One region of the Marinomonas mediterranea MMB-1 genome, then DNA from elsewhere that is predicted to be linked to it. Evidence: predicted binding sites of a transcription regulator. Region 1 holds the regulator's gene; each other region holds the start of a gene.
What was found. Region 1 encodes LexA, which represses DNA repair genes until DNA is damaged. Its sites were predicted from a motif close to TACTGTNTANNTANACAGTA; they were not measured.

Region 1 (3,285 bases):
ATCAGTTCTGCCTTGTTGGCAAAGTCAAACGGGCTAAGAACACGCAGATATTCTGATTCTCTCGGCACACCGGAACGCATATTAAATCGATTAAACTGATTGAGCGCAGTCAAGGTGGCAGACGTAACGACAGCGCCAAAGCACTTATCCCAGAGTTGCATTCTTAATGTGTGAGCCGCCAATATTGGCGAAGCGCCAAGCTCAATATCTTGCTCTAAACCTTGACCAACCACTTCGAGCCATCGAGCATTCGGAGGGTAATTGAGATCATCCTGATGAGAATACAAACGCCACAACTCAACGGCTTGCTCTAAACGCCCTAAGATGACACCTAAGATTGGCTGCCAATTTTCGGCAGTTTCTTGGGTAACCCCCATACCTTCGTTTTGTTTTACTTTTTTACATTCATCTTGAATGCTTTCAATTTGGCCAAACAGTTTTTGGTAAGAGGTAGACAAGCTATAAGCTAACTGTCGCAACTCTTCGGGGACGACACCAAATTCGAAACGGTGTTGATTGTTCTCTAAATCAAGCCCAAGTTGCTGTATGTAAGGGGCTAACCCTTGTTGCACATACTGAATAAAATTAACAACGGTTTGTATTTGCTGGGGGATTTTCATTAACAATTGCCCCGTTAGACTCACTTCTTGAGTCAGCTCTTGCTTGAGCGTCAGTAGATTTTTTTCCAGTTGACGCAGCCAACTAATACTGCCCTGCAATCTAATTTCGTGCCTAAAGTGCCCAATTGCTTTATCTGGCAAGTGGTGGCCTTCGTCGAAGACATAAATGGTTTCATCAGGTGGGGTCAAGATAGCACCGCCACCCAGCGATAAATCCGCTAGAACAAGATCGTGGTTTGCGACAATAACATCGGCTGTCTCTATTTCAGCTCTTGCTTTGAAAAATGGGCACGCCGAAAAGTTAGCGCAATTTCGATTGGTACATTGCTGGTGGTCGGTCGTGAGTCGCCGCCAATCTTGATCTCTCAAGATACCTTCCCAGTTATCTTTATCACCATCCCAATCGCTATTTTTAAGCGCTTCGTCCATTTTTTGGTATAAGGCGGTATTCACATCATCCGTTTGTAAATGCTGCTCAAGCAACCCCGCAAACATATCGTCCGTCGCAAGTTCTTCACTGCCCATGAAGTCTTCGAGCTTATTTAAACAAAGATACCGCCCGCGACCTTTTGCCAACGTATATCGAAAAGCAACCTCTGTATGTTCGAGCAAGTCGGGCAGCTCTTTAAATAGGATTTGCTCTTGAAGCGCTACGGTTGCTGTCGAAATGACGAGCTTTACCCCTTTCGCTTTTGCAATTGGAATAGCCGACAGACAATAAGACAACGTCTTACCTGTACCAGTACCGGCCTCTACTACCGCGACATGCTTTTCACCGAGGCGTTCGCCTTCAGTGCCTTGCTTTATCCCACCTAAGGTTCGAGCAATGGTCGCAATCATTTGGCGCTGCCCTACCCGAGGTTTATGACCTTTAGATTCAAGGGACGCACGATACGCAGACTGAATTTCGTTCTTTATTTTGTCGGAAAGCATTAATCTTGTTGAGTATTTTTAAATAGACTGTATATAATAACAGTAACTGTACAAACAAACAGATGAATTATGATTAAATTAACCAAAAGACAGTCTGACGTATTGGAAACGATTCGCCAACACATTAGCGAAACCGGCTTCCCTCCCACTCGTGCAGAAATTGCCGCTCGATTGGGTTTTCGCTCACCTAATGCCGCAGAAGAACACTTAAAAGCACTTTCTAAAAAAGGTGCCATTGAAATGTTGTCCGGTGCTTCGCGTGGTATTCGCCTTATAAACGAAACGCCAGCAGGCGCAAACGATTCTGACCTGGGCCTACCCGTTGTCGGTAAGGTCGCCGCAGGCGCCCCTATTCTAGCGCAAGAAAACGTCGCGACCCACATTTCCGTCCCCCCCAGCATGTTTTCACCTAAAGCAGACTACCTACTATCCGTCAGCGGTATGAGCATGAAAGACGTTGGCATTATGGATGGCGATTTGCTTGCTGTCCATAAAACCCACGCCGTTCGAAATGGTCAAATTGTCGTCGCTCGAATTGGCGAAGAAGTGACGGTAAAACGATTTGAAAAGAAAGGCAGTAAGGTAAGACTTATTGCCGAAAACACCGAGTTCGATGATATTCTAGTGGATCTTGAGAGCGAAGAATTTGCCATCGAAGGCTTATCTGTCGGCGTTATTCGTCAAGGCATCTAGTTAAGGCACCTAAGTAGACTTTTAAGCTTTCGTATAGCGACTGTAAACGACATTACCTCCTAACCGAAAGCAAAGCACTTAGAATATCTAAAAAGCCAATGGCTCTAAAACTTAAAAGCAACGCTCATTTATTTAAGCGTTGCTTTTTTTATTTGGCGATAGAGCGAAAACCTTTCACCCTGTTTTTACAGAGAAAGGCCTTAACTAGTGCAAAACCTTAGGCATCATATCCATGTCTTCCGCCATATCCATATCCATATCCATTTGATCTGAGAAATCATCAGAATAGACATAATCAATACCCGCATGAAACATGCGTTTTGCCAACTCAAAGTAGCGATCTTTTAACAATGAGCGTGTGTCTTCTGGAATTTGCAATACAGCAAGAGGCTTTTCCGGGGCATCTGAATCATCTTCAGCCACCGGACGAAGCACAATATCACCATTATCTAACTCGACTATTTCGAGGTAAGCGTCTTTCATTCTTTAATACTCTGAGGATTCTTCTCTAAATCTCAACACCAACTCAACCAAAGAATCCAAATAGGATTTGACTGATCCGCCGAGGTCGCTTGCTGACGCTCCTATCATTTGAACATCACTTAATTGACTGCTAATCGGGTTAGGCCTGCATTCGAAATACGTATCGAAAGACGCAAGCAACATGCTAAACCAAGAATTTGAGTCGGCGCTCAAAAGCTTTAGCTCACTAAGTACAGGCACTGTGAGTTCATTATCCGTCGCATTTGTAATAAGTTGTTCTACTGTCAAATCAGCCGTTAAACCATAGGCTATCTTGACCTCTTGAAGCAAACCATTCAACGCACTACGAAGAAGAAAAGTTACGGTCGGTTCGTGACCTTGGGTGAACCAATCTCCGTCAGACGACTTAATCTCACTGATAAGTCGTCGTGCGCTGTCTAATCGCTGATTCGTTAGGCTTGCTGGGTTAAGAGGGCTCATTTCTTTTTCTTGCCTTCTTCAACAACCCATTTACCATTTTGATGGAATGCTTTCCAACCAGTCGGCTTGCCATTCT
Region 2 (3,285 bases), 2.2 Mb from region 1:
TGACAGGCTCGCTAGCATCGCTTCGAAGTCTAGCGTTTTCGCGTTTGCGTCGTAATAGGCGTAGCTGCCGACTTCAAGGCCAACAGATTGAAAGACGGCCTGATGGTTCGCCCATGTTGGGTTGCTGACCCAGATTGTTGCTTCGGGAAGATGCTTTTTGATGAACTCAGCTGCTACGCGCAATGCACCAGTACCGCCAGGTGTATGGGCGGTATGAGCGCGATTTTTAGAAATCACAGCATGATCTTGACCAAAAAGCAGGGCTTTTACCGCAGCGCGGTAAGCTTCCTCACCTTCAATGCTAAGGTAGCTTTTGGTGTTTTCATCGATAACAAGGCGTTCTTCTGCCTGTTTTACCGATTTAAGGATCGGTGTAGCGCCTTGTTCGTCTTTATAAACGCCAACGCCTAAATTGATTTTATTAGGGTTTGTGTCCTTACGAAACGTGTCGCTTAAACCAAGAATAGGGTCAGCTGGAGCAGCTTGGATGTGTTCAAACATGGTGACTCCCCGATAGGGTTATAATTGTTTTTGTTTTTGTGGGTTGATGATTAAAAAATTTAGATGTAATGGTACTTGAAACGCTATTCGGCTTCTAGGGAATAGATCAATAAGTCGATTATCTTTTTGTAGAGATCGTTGCACGATTATTGCGCTTTCCAATACCATGTTAAAAAGAGACTCAAAATGCTCATTTGTAACGTATAAACTTCGCTTTTTCGTCTATTTTTGCCTCGTCTTGGCTTCGCTCGCGACTTAGTGCAGGGGGCTTTTGTAACTAAAATGAGGGTGAAAGCACTAATTCGAAAGCATTTTGGACAAAAAATAGGGGGTAGCAAACCCTGAACCGGCGTCTATAAAAGTAAGAGGCCAGCAGAAGACAGTCCTATTTAAAATAGGCTGTAAAAATGAGTGTTAGGAGACGTTATATATCAGTCGTCCCAACCGTCGGAAATCGCTTGTATTAAGCGTTGTTCCTCTCGATAATTCTCGATTGCGCGTCGTGCTTTAAGCATTCTGTCGCTATCCTCTTTTTGGGTTCGTTCGTTTTCTTCTTTTTTTAAACTGATGGATGCATGAAGCAATTCAGTTTTGATTTCAGCTACTTCCATAGACGTCATGAGTAATACCTCTCAGACTCTTTTGATGACAGATATGACGAATCACTGTCATCAGCCGTTGAAAAAAGTCAAAATAGATAGAAAGCAAGACTACCTGTATATAAAAACCGCAAAATTGATCAAAAATCAACCATTTTGTGGCTTAATTTTAAAAATGGCGGAGCTCAATGGACGTTTCTTTTATTCTCGATGCCCTAAACGACAAACAGCGTGAGGCCGTTGCCGCGCCACTTCAAAACAGTTTGGTACTGGCTGGCGCTGGTTCCGGTAAAACTCGCGTACTGGTTCATCGTATAGCGTGGCTAATGCATGCCTATGAGCTATCACCTTATAGCCTTATGGCCGTTACCTTCACCAACAAAGCGGCGCGAGAGATGCAAGGGCGTATCGAGCAGCTTGTTGGATTACCACCTCAAGGTATGTGGGTGGGAACCTTCCATGGTTTGGCCCATCGCCTGCTTAGAGCGCATTGGCGCGATGCAGGGTTGAAGGAAAACTTCCAAATCATGGACAGCGATGATCAGCTTCGTCTCGTTAAACGTATCATGCGAGAGTTTAATATCGATGATACGCGTTGGCCGCCTAAGCAAGTGGCTTGGTTTATTAACGGCCAAAAAGACGAAGGTCGACGTGCTGCTCATGTTCCCGACTCGCATGATCCATTTTCAAAAGGGATGCGAGAGCTTTATTACCACTACGAAGAAGCGTGTGAACGCAACGGCTTACTGGATTTTGGTGAGTTATTGTTACGAGCGCATGAATTAATGCTGACAAATCCGGCTTTATTAAAGCATTACCAACAACGCTTTGTGCATGTGCTGGTGGACGAGTTTCAGGACACCAACACCATTCAGTATGCGTGGCTTCGTGTGATGGTTGGTGATACTGGCACGATCACCGCAGTGGGTGATGATGACCAGTCAATCTATGGTTGGCGTGGCGCAAAAATTGAGAATATCCAAAACTTCTCAAAACACTTTAATGACGTGGCGACGATTCGTCTTGAACAAAACTATCGTTCAACTGGGCAAATTCTAAAAGCCGCCAACGGGCTGATTCAGAACAATGATGATCGCTTAGGTAAAGAGCTTTGGACAGACAGCGGCGATGGCGACCCGATTTCCCTTTATGCTGGGTTTAATGAGCAAGACGAAGCGCGCTTTATATTAGAGATTATTAAAAAGTGGCGCGACGACGGAACCGCGTTAAAAGACATGGCGATTTTATATCGTTCTAACGCTCAATCTCGTGTGATCGAAGAATGCCTCGTTAGGGAACAGTTGCCTTATAGAATTTATGGTGGGCACAGATTCTATGATCGTTTAGAGATCAAAAACGCATTGGCGTATGCTCGGTTGGCAGTTGACCCGAATGACGACGGCGCAATGGAGCGTGTAATTAACGTACCACCGCGTGGCATTGGCGAACGCAGTATTGGTACCTTGCGAGAGATCGCTCGAGATCAAGGTTGCTCTATGTGGCAGGCCGCAGAGCATATCGTGCAGCATGGTGTGATGCCTGCTCGCGCTTCCAATGCGATTAAGAACTTCTTACAGATTATTGATGGTATGGGGAATACGTTAATCCAACCTGATCTAGGTTTGGGTGATGTCTTTGAACACATCATTCAAGAAGCGGGTTTGATTCCTCATCATGAGAAGGAGAAGGGTGAAAAAGGCGAAGCCCGTATTGAGAACTTGAAAGAGTTAGTCAGCGCCGCAAGTGGTTTCTCGTGGTCAGAAGATGACGAAGAGTTTAGCTCGCCAATGATGGCATTCTTGGACCAAGCGGTATTGGATGCGGGTGAAGCTCAGGCGGATGAGTATCAGGATTCGGTTCAGTTGATGACGCTGCACTCGGCGAAGGGCTTGGAATTTCCATTGGTCTTTTTAACTGGCGTGGAAGAGAATTTGTTCCCTTCCAAAATGTCGTTTGAGGAACCTGGACGCCTCGAAGAGGAGCGTCGCCTTTGTTATGTTGGTATTACGCGGGCCATGGAGAAGCTCTATATTACCTATGCGGAATCGCGTCGATTGCATGGCAGTGAATCTTTCAATAGTCCTTCTCGTTTTATTCGTGAAATCCCACAAGAGTGTATTGAAGAAGTGCGCCTGCGCTCACAAGTCGCAAGACCTGTTTCGATGCAGCGACACAACTATCAAGG
Region 3 (3,285 bases), 1.8 Mb from region 1:
GTTCGACATCTTTTTCTGTGTAGTTCGCCATCTTCTCTATTTCAAAATTATCAAAGGCATTGCGGAAATTGTCTCGCTTTTCGAGAATCGTGCGCCAGCTTAATCCAGATTGAAAGCTCTCAAGACACAGTTTTTCAAATAACCTTCGATCATCATCGACGGGAAAGCCCCATTCCTTGTCGTGATATTGGGTGTATTGCTCTGTGGCAGAGCACCAAGAGCAGCGTTGTTTGTTGTCTTCTCCGGTAAACGTTCCCATTTTATTTATCCTTTTAGAGGTTCGAGATTAATGGTGAATACATTGTTATACATTAGATTATCTATTTTGCATTAGATCAAAGCTCGTTTAGATTAATGAGAGTTGATCCCCACTCTTTGGCGGAATACGAAACAAGGAACAATCCAACGGTAACATTCGTTCGCCTGAGAGCCCTGTTTTCTTTATTGCGAGGTGAAATCGTTGTCGTATTAAGTCCGCATAGATTCCTTCACCTGTCATGCGTTTACCAAATTGACTGTCATAAAGCTGACCTCCACGCATGTCTTTTATACGGCTGAGAACGTGCTCAGCTCGGTCTGGTAAGTGAGTATGCAGCCAGTCTGTGAAAAGCGGAGCGACTTCATGAGGTAATCTCAACATTATATAGTGCGCACTCTGTGCGCCAGCCTCAGCGCTTTGATGAACAATGGATTCGAGCTCGTGGTCGTTAACGAAAGGGATGACGGGTGCGGCAAGTACTGTGGTTGGAATTCGGCGCTCTGAAAGCGCTTTGACTAGGTTTAGACGAGTATGACCAGATGCCGTTCTGGGTTCGAGTATTCGTTTTAGGTCGTTGTCTAGAGTGGTAATGCTGATTGCAACCTGCACCAAGTTTTCAGCCGCCATTTTTTCTAATAATGACAAGTCCCTCGTAATTAAAGCGCTTTTAGTAATTAGTGATATGGGTTGTTTGTATTGGTAGGCAATTTCCAGCAAAGATCGAGTAATGTTAAGCTGCTTTTCGATAGGCTGATAGGCGTCGGTGTTAATGCCCAATGCAATGGGCTGACATTGATAGCGGATATTACAAAGCTCTCGCTCGAAGACATTTGGTGCGTTTATTTTTGCGGTTAGTTTAGTCTCGAAATCCAAGCCTGGAGACAAATCGATATAGGCATGGGAAGGACGTGCAAAACAATAAATACAACCATGCTCGCAACCTCGATAGGGGTTAACGGACAACCTAAAAGGCACATCAGGCGAGGTGTTCGACGTAATTAAGCTTTTGGCTTGTTCGTATCGTACTTCTGTATGAATTTGCGCTTCATATGTGGCTTCATAGGCGTACTCGTCTTCCAAATGAGACTGTGTCTTCTCAAAGCGACCTGTGATGTTGCTGTTTGAGCCTCGGCCTTTAATGAAGGTTTTTAAATCGGATGACATATCGCTACCAGCCCAATTAAAATAACTGTTTATTTATACAGTATTTTGCTGTCTGGTGCCAAGTCTAATGTTGAGTTTTTCTTCTATAGAAAATGAAAGTTTATCAAACATTGTTTCGTTTCAAGGTGGCGAGGGTTTCATGCTGAAAAGAAGCGTTCATTTAATGCTTCAATCTGCTATGGTTTTAATGCTCTCGTTTGTTTCTCTACTCGCTCGCTTTTGGGTAAAGGCAGTGTGCTGGATGGGATGAGAATTTGAAGCTTGAGGGCAACTTGCTCTTGTATCTAATCAGATTTGTCCGTAATTGACGAAATCTACGGCTCACTCTTATTGAGGTGTTATTTATTAATAAGCGTGCGTCATTTATATCTATACATTGCTAGCGGAGAGTTACCCAAACTAATGAATATTGTTAAGCGTAACAACGTAAAAATTATAGGCGACGGCGAAAAGACGCTTATGTTGGCTCACGGCTTTGGTTGTGATCAAAATATGTGGCGTTTTTTGCAGCCGATGTTAGAGGATTGTTACAAAATTGTTTTATTCGATTATGTGGGATGTGGGCTTTCGGATGTTTCTGCTTTTGATAAACATAGGTATCAGACTCTCGACGGTTATGCTTTGGATGTTGTTGAAATCTGTGAAGAGTTGAACCTTGAAAACGTGCAATTTGTCGGTCATTCCGTAAGTAGTATTATCGGAACGTTAGCTGCAATTAGGTCACCACATCTTTTTGAGAAGATGATTATGGTTTGTCCATCGCCTTGTTTTCTTAACGTTCCGCCAAACTACTATGGTGGATTCGAAAAAGAGGATTTAGAGGAACTAATCAACTTGATGGACAAAAACTACATAGGTTGGGCAAGCTATTTGGCTCCTTTAGTGATGGGGCAAACGAATAAAACGGAACTTATTCAAGAGCTTCAAGATAGCTTTTGTTCTACTGATCCTCGTTATGCAAAACCTTTCGCCAAGGCTACCTTCTTCTCTGATGACCGAAGTGCAATAGCCAAGCTGAACTTGCCCACATTAATACTACAGAGTAAAAATGATAATTTAGCTTCGGTTGAGGTGGGTAACTACATGCATAAAAAAATTGCTAATTCCACGCTTGAAGTTATCGATGCGTTTGGACATTGCCTGCATATGACTGAGCCTCAAGCTGTATATCAAAAAATAGAGAAGTTCATAGAGAGATGATAGAGCCGAGCCTTGACTCTTTTTCATGCTTGTTAGTAGTCACGGACTTTGAAACTAATAACCTTCAATATATCAATAGTTCTGCAAGTGTTTGCTTGGGGATAGAGATGAATGAGGCCTTAAAGTTCAACTTGTTCGATATTATTTCAAAGGCGAGCTCTATATTTTTTGAAAGCTACATTAGGCCAACTGTTATTAGCCTTGGAGAGTGTCAAGAAGTCCAATTGTCTTTGATAGCTAAAGCGGGTGAAAAAGTCCCTGCGGTGGCTAATATTAAATTAGTTGGCTCAAGTATATATTGGTCAATTTATACTGCGGTTGCTCGCGATAAATTATATCAAGAGCTTTTGTTGGTTAGAGATCAATTAGAAGAGGAAACACAAAAGTTAACTAAGTTAACCAGAATCGATCCTCTAACAAGGTTGCGTAATCGGAGAGCAGCTTTTGATGATTTGAATGATTTAATAGAGCGACTTAAGCGTCAGTTTGTTCCCGCATCTTTCATCATGATTGATATTGATTGGTTTAAAAAACTGAATGATAAATTTGGGCATCAATATGGTGATGACGTTTTAGTGAAAGTGGCCGCCATTCTTCAGAGTAGTACGAAGGTAAGAGATATATCTGCTCGCTGGGGAGGGGAAGAGTTTTTAGTTGTTTTG

Region 2: uvrD (DNA helicase II) is a predicted target of LexA. The motif match lies at 1,214-1,233, and genes of this name have one in related genera.
Region 3: MARME_RS19240 (PA0069 family radical SAM protein) is a predicted target of LexA. The motif match lies at 1,447-1,466, and genes of this name have one in related genera.

What each region holds. Positions count from the first base shown of each region.
Region 1 is NC_015276.1:2,469,602-2,472,886, forward strand. Features, by position in the region: gene dinG (ATP-dependent DNA helicase DinG) at 1-1,553, opposite strand, end outside; gene lexA (transcriptional repressor LexA) at 1,623-2,246, shown strand; gene MARME_RS11290 (hypothetical protein) at 2,451-2,729, opposite strand; gene MARME_RS11295 (DUF6586 family protein) at 2,733-3,209, opposite strand; gene topA (type I DNA topoisomerase) at 3,206-3,285, opposite strand, start outside.
Region 2 is NC_015276.1:4,640,597-4,643,881, reverse strand. Features, by position in the region: gene MARME_RS21005 (amino acid aminotransferase) at 1-501, opposite strand, end outside; gene MARME_RS21000 (PA3496 family putative envelope integrity protein) at 933-1,121, opposite strand; gene uvrD (DNA helicase II) at 1,289-3,285, shown strand, end outside.
Region 3 is NC_015276.1:4,220,476-4,223,760, reverse strand. Features, by position in the region: gene MARME_RS19245 (DNA-3-methyladenine glycosylase I) at 1-259, opposite strand, end outside; gene MARME_RS19240 (PA0069 family radical SAM protein) at 347-1,423, opposite strand; gene MARME_RS19230 (alpha/beta fold hydrolase) at 1,826-2,623, shown strand; gene MARME_RS19225 (GGDEF domain-containing protein) at 2,731-3,285, shown strand, end outside.